Geobacter metallireducens GS-15: one gene and its partner. The protein of the gene in region 1 interacts with the protein of each later gene in a pairwise test. Links are inferred from orthologs where the notes say so. Each region holds a gene or a part of one and is shown on either strand. Other genes may lie near its edges.

Evidence for each region.
Region 2: the proteins of recA (region 1) and dprA interact in binary tests that used the Bacillus subtilis proteins (3 or more experiments, as listed by UniProt). The link is inferred for Geobacter metallireducens GS-15 from one-to-one orthologs.

Annotation. Positions count from the first base shown.
Region 1 is NC_007517.1:228,718-231,927, forward strand. What follows is about bases 110-3,001. They hold recA (recombinase RecA), read left to right. Parts: upstream 110-991; coding sequence 992-2,011; downstream 2,012-3,001. Other genes in these bases: GMET_RS00990 (sensor histidine kinase), read left to right, coding at 110-862; GMET_RS01000 (type IV pilus twitching motility protein PilT), read left to right, coding at 2,015-3,001. In the rest of the region: more of GMET_RS00990, read left to right, coding at 1-109; more of GMET_RS01000, read left to right, coding at 3,002-3,178; GMET_RS01005 (regulatory protein RecX), read left to right, coding at 3,179-3,210. UniProt on the Bacillus subtilis protein: Multifunctional protein involved in homologous recombination, DNA repair and competence.
Region 2 is NC_007517.1:979,912-983,006, reverse strand. Bases 159-2,935 are described here. They hold dprA (DNA-processing protein DprA), read right to left. Parts: upstream 2,197-2,935; coding sequence 1,120-2,196; downstream 159-1,119. Other genes in these bases: GMET_RS04455 (LysM peptidoglycan-binding domain-containing protein), read right to left, coding at 2,249-2,935; topA (type I DNA topoisomerase), read right to left, coding at 159-1,072. In the rest of the region: more of topA, read right to left, coding at 1-158; more of GMET_RS04455, read right to left, coding at 2,936-3,095. UniProt on the Bacillus subtilis protein: Protein that helps load RecA onto ssDNA during transformation. Binds cooperatively to circular ssDNA, is able to bridge different segments of DNA. Favors the loading of RecA onto SsbA- or SsbB-coated ssDNA and formation of RecA-DNA filaments.

The DNA of each region.
Region 1 (3,210 bases):
CCTCGGCATGATTTCCCACGAGTTCCGCACCCCCCTGACGAGCATCATCAGCGGCACCGAGTTTCTCCTCTCGTCCCCCTCCTTTCAGATTGGAAGCGATGCGCGCCGGGTCCTTGACATGATCAATCAGGGGGGAGAACGCCTTTCCGAAATCGTCAGCGATATCCTCAAGGTGGCGAAGCTGGAGGCCAACAGCACTCCGGTCACCCGCTCGACCCTCCACATTTCCCAGGTTTTCGAAGAGGTCCTTGAGGCGCTGGAACCCCTGCGGGCCGAACGGGACCTCACGATTTCCTTCGCCGACCTGGAGAGGCTTCCCCACTGCAACGGCGACCGGGAGTGCTTCAAGGATATCTTCACCGAACTGCTGGAAAATTCCATCAAATTCACCCCCGACGGCGGTACCATCATGGTTGACGCCCGGATTGTGGACAGGGATCGGCTCTCGCCGAGGGGAGACATCCTCAACCGCTTCAATTCCCGGTTCCTTGCCCAGTCGGGTGGGGGGTGCTACCTGGAGGTGGAGGTCCGGGACAGCGGCATCGGCGTGAGTCATGATGAGCAGGTGAAGATCTTCGACAAGTTCTACGAGGTGGGTGATATCCGTCATCACTCCAGCGGCAAGAACAAGTTCCAGGGGAAGGGGACCGGGTTGGGGCTCGCCATCGTCAAGGGGATGGTGGAAGCCCATGGGGGCATGGTCTGGGTCGAGAGTCCGGGAGAAAGTTCCGATGGCCGTCTCGGCAGCGCCTTCTTCGTGCTTCTCCCCCTGGAGGAGAGTGCCTGCCAGCCCCAACTCCCCCTCTCCGGAGCCGGCATGTCCCGTTCCCATGACGACCTTCCCGATGAGGGGGGCGGATAGCCGCCGCGGCGGTGGCGCAGGTCCCGAAGATACCCGTTGAAAAAGACGAAACACCTGTGCTATCTCTGTTCAACTATACCGGTCAGTGGCGATTTTTCGCCCTGCCGACGACCCCAGAGGAGGAATTCCGTGACCCAGGAACGCGAGAAGGCGATTGAGCTGGCACTGAGCCAGATAGAGAAGCAGTTCGGCAAGGGCGCCATCATGCGGCTGGGTGCTGACGAGGCCCTGCCGGACATCGACGCCATCCCCACCGGCGCCCTCTCCCTGGATATCGCCCTGGGGGTGGGCGGGGTTCCCCGGGGACGGGTCATCGAGATCTACGGCCCCGAGTCGTCGGGCAAGACGACCCTCGCCCTCCACATCGCCGCCGAGGCCCAGAAGCTGGGCGGCATCGCGGCCTTCGTGGATGCCGAGCACGCCCTGGACATCGGCTATGCCCGCAAGCTGGGTGTTCGGACCGACGACCTCCTGGTCTCCCAGCCCGACACGGGGGAGCAGGCCCTTGAGATCGCCGAGATGCTCGTGCGGAGCGGCGCCGTGGACGTCCTCGTCATCGACTCGGTGGCGGCCCTCGTTCCCAAGGCCGAGATCGAGGGGGAGATGGGGGACTCCCACGTGGGGCTCCAGGCCCGCCTCATGTCCCAGGCCCTGCGCAAGCTCACCGGCATCATCTCCAAGTCCAACTGCTGCGTCATCTTCATCAACCAGATCCGGATGAAGATCGGCGTCATGTTCGGCAGCCCCGAGACCACCACCGGCGGCAACGCCCTCAAGTTCTACGCTTCGGTCCGCCTCGACATCCGCAAGATCGCCACCCTCAAGCAGGGGGATGCGGTGATCGGCTCCCGCACCAAGGTGAAGGTGGTGAAGAACAAGGTGGCTCCCCCCTTCAGGGAGGTGGAGTTCGACATCTACTACGGCGAGGGGATATCCCGCCTGGGGGACCTCCTGGACCTGGCCGTTGACCGCAAGATCATCGACAAGAGCGGTGCCTGGTTTTCCTACGGCTCCGACCGGATCGGCCAGGGACGCGAGAACTCCCGGAATTTCCTCAAGGAGCATCCGGAGATGGTGGCCGAAATCGAGGACAAGATTTACGAAACGGCCGGCATTCCCCGCAAAGGGGGGAAGGAAGAGGCGGCGTAGCCCATGGAACTCAATGATATTCTTGCCATAGCGGTCAAGGCTAAAGCGTCTGATATCCACATCAAGACGGGGCTCCCCCCGGTTGTCCGGATCGATGGACGGCTGCGGCCCATTCCCAATGCACAGCGTCTTGCCCCGGACCAGGTTCGCGCCATGGCCTTTGCCATCATGAATGAGCGACAAAAGGGGATCTTCGAGGAGCACTACGAGTGCGACGTGGCCTACGGGGTGCCGGGACTCGGCCGCTTCCGGGTGAGTATCTATTCCCAGCGGGGGACCGTGGCCATGGTCTTCCGGTCCATCCCCTTCGGCATCCCCTCCATTGAGAACCTGACCCTTCCGCCGGTCATCAAGAAGCTTGCACTGGAGGAACGTGGGCTCATCCTCGTCACCGGCACCACGGGAAGCGGCAAGTCCACGACCCTGGCCGCCATGATCGACTACATCAACGAGCACCGGACCTGCAACATCATCACCGTCGAAGACCCGGTGGAGTTCCTGCATCGGGACAAGAAGAGCATCCTCTCCCAGCGGGAGGTGGGGTTCGATACCCTTTCCTTCTCCACTGCCCTGAAGGGAGCCCTACGCCAGGACCCGGACGTGGTTCTCGTGGGGGAGATGCGGGACCTGGAAACCATCGAGACCGCCATGCACGCCGCCGAGACCGGGCACCTGGTCATGTCCACCCTCCATACCCTGGACGCCGCCGAAACCATCAACCGGATCATCTCCGTCTTCCCTCCCTTCCACCAGCGCCAGGTCAGGCTCCAACTCTCCGGGGTCATCAAGGGGGTCATATCCCAGCGGCTGGTCCCCCGGGCCGACGGCAAGGGGCGGGTTCCGGCCGTGGAGGTCATGATCGGCACCGCCCGCATCAAGGAATATATCGACGACAAGGACAAGACGAAGCTCCTCCCCGAGGCCATCGCCCAAGGGTTCACCACCTACGGGATGCAGACATTTGACCAGTCCCTCATGCAGCTCTACACCGGCAAGCTCATCACCTACGAGGAAGCGCTCCGGCAGTCCACCAACCCGGATGATTTCGCCCTCAAGGTGTCGGGCATCTCTTCCACGTCCGACAGCACGTGGGACAACTTTGTCCACGACGAAGCCCCCCCCGCGGCTGCTGGAGATACGCCCACCGAGGGGATCGAGAAGTTTTAGATGGGGGAGGAGCGGAGCGGGTTCAGCCGCGC
Region 2 (3,095 bases), 750 kb from region 1 along the record:
GGCGGACCGCCTCGTGGGCCTCCTGGGCGTTCTTCGCCTTGTTCTTGTAAAAGCGGGGCTTGGCGAGGGCGTACTCCTTCCCGTAGAGGGAGGTGATGACCTCGTGGGCCTCCTGGAGGGCCTGGTTCGACAGCACCACGCTGTCGGTACGCATGTAGGTGATGAGACCGACAAGCCCCTCGTCCCCCACGGCGACCCCTTCGTAGAGCTTCTGGGCCGTGGACATGGTCTTCTTGGCCGAGAAGCCGAGCTTTCTTGCCGCCTCCTGCTGGAGGGTGGAGGTGGTGAACGGCGGCGCTGGGGTCCGTTTGCGCTCGCTCTTCGCCACTTTGTCGACGGTGTAGGCACCGTTCTCCAGGGCCTTCACGAGCCGGTCGGCCGCCGTGCCGTCGGGGATATCGAACTTGCCGAGTTTCTTCCCCTCGGCCTCCACTAGGTTGGCGGAGAACTTCTGCCCCTTGCCGGTGCCCAGCTCCGCGCCGATGGTCCAGTACTCCTGTTCCTGGAAAGCCTTGATCTCCTTCTCCCGCTCGCAGATGAGCCGCAGGGCCACGGACTGGACCCGTCCGGCAGAGAGGCCGTAGCGGATTTTTTTCCAGAGGAAAGGGGAGAGGTTGAAGCCGACCAGGTAGTCAAGGATGGAGCGGGCCTGCTGGGCGTCCACCAACTCCAGGGAGATGTCCCGGGGGTTTTCCACGGCGTGGACGATGGCGTCCTTGGTGATCTCGTGGAACACGACCCGCTTCACCGGCACGGCGTTTTTCTTTTTGTCCATGCCGAGGGCCGCCAGCAGGTGCCAGGAGATCGCCTCCCCTTCGCGGTCGGGGTCAGTGGCCAAGAGCAGGATGTCGCTCTCCTTCAGCTCCTTCTTGATGGCGTCGATGTGCCGCTTGCTCTCGGGGAGAATGGCATATTTGGGTTCGAAATCGTTGGCGACATCCACGGACCCCTGCTTGCTGGGGAGGGCGCGTACGTGGCCGTAGGAAGCCATGACCCGAAAGTCCTTGCCGAGAAATTTCTCGATGGTCTTGGCCTTGGCCGGAGATTCGACGATGACGAGGTGTTGTGGCATAAAAAAAATCCAATAATAGGTAAGTAACGCCTGGCATGCCAGGCGGGTCAATTTGTGCAAAAATACTTGCCGGGAAGCTGAGTTACGGCCCCCTTGAGTTCCAGGCGCAACAACATAGCCGAAAGCTCCCCCACTGTCAACGCGCTTTTGGCAATGATCTCATCGATATGGAGCGGCTCAGGGGCCAGGAGCGCAAAGACCGCCGCCTCGGCAGGCGGGAGGTCGGGCGCCGGCGCCGGCACTCCCCTGCGGGCCACCCTTCCCCCGGGGAGTTCTTCCAGGATATCCTCCACGCTTTCCACCAGCTTCGCCCCCTCGCGGATGAGGCGGTTAGCCCCCCGGCTCCCGTCGCTGGTGATGTTGCCGGGAATGGCGTAGACATCGCGCCCCTGGTCGAGGGCGATGCGGGCCGTGACCAGGGAGCCGCTCCGCTCCGCCGCCTCCACCACGAGGACCCCGTGGGAGATGCCGCTGATGATCCGGTTTCGACGGGGGAAGTTCTCGGCCAGGGGGGCGGTCCCCAGGGGGAACTCGGACACCACCGCTCCCTGTTCGGCCATCTCTCGGAAGAGCTGCCGGTTCTCGGCCGGATAGACCACGTCCACGCCGCACCCGAGCACCCCGACGGTTGTCCCATCCCCTTTCAGGGCTCCCCGGTGGGCCGCGGTGTCGACCCCGCGAGCCAGGCCGGAAATCACGGTGACACCGTTCCGGGCAAGCTCCTCGGCCATGCGCTCGGTCACCGTCCTGCCATAGGCAGAGGCCCGACGGGAACCCACCACCGCCACGGAAGTGCCGATACCGGCGAGGCTTCCCCGCACATAAAGGAAGGGGGGCGGGTCGGCGATCTCCCGCAGGAGCGGTGGATACTCATCATCGAGGATGGTTACGATGCGGCACCCCGTGCGCCTGACCGCCGCACACTCCCGGTCGGCAAAGGGGTGCGGGTCATGGCTTCGGAGGGAGGCCACCACCGCCGGACTCACCCCCTTGACGGAACGGAGATCGACATCGGACGCTCCGAAGACCGCCTCGGGGGAGCCGAAGCGCTCCAGGAGCCGCCGGAAGAGGACGTTCCCCACGAGGGGGACGGATTTGAGGGCAAACCAGTGATAATGATCCATGGGCAAGAACGAGAAGCGGGGACCGGCCGGACCGGCCCCCGCAAAGAAGGGGTTATCTGTTTGTCCTGGCCTCTACCCGGTCCCCCCGGTAGATGGTGTCGATGCTTTTCACCACAAGCCCCGTGGAGGTGTTCTCCCCCGACTGCACCACCACGAGGGCACCGACCACCTCGGGGGGGAGCTTCTCAACGGAGATGTCCGCATACTGCTGGTCGGGGACCACGTCCCGCAGGATATAGAGGAAGTATCCCGGCTCTATCCCCTGCTTTTTCCCCAAGTCGATAAAGGCGATGTCTCCCTCGCCGATTGCATTGTTGCCACTCTGGGTCTCGACGATGTAGCCAGAGAGGTCGTGGTCGGCAGCCTTAAGGGAAATCTGCCGGCGCTTGTCCCGATAGGGAAGGAGGATGGAGCCGGGACCGATTTCCCGGTAGGATTTGGTAATGATGGCCTTGGAAACCTTCTCCTCCACCTCGGTAAGCTGCAGCGTGCCGAGGGGGATCACCTTCTCGCCGAGAATCACGTTGGAGACGGGATGGCTCACGGCGTCAAGCTTCTTGTAGATGGAGAACCGGTCCCCCTCCTTGGCCCCGTGGACAGAGCCGATATCGGTGTAGACAATGTCGTCCTCACCCACGATCTGGCGGTTCTGGCTGGTGGTAATGATGCGGCCGGCGGGGTTGAGCCCCTTTTCCATCAGGAACCCTTCGCTGCCGCTTACCAGGAAGCTCCGCTCGGCAACCGGCTCCTCGGAGGGGCGCTGGACAGCGGGGGTGCCGGGGGAGACAGTGCGGGGTTCGATCTCGATCCGGTCCGGGTAGACGCGGACCCGCTGGCCGGGATAGATAAAGTGGGGATTGCCGATGGCGGGGTTCCTGGCCCAGAGGTTGGGCCAGTAG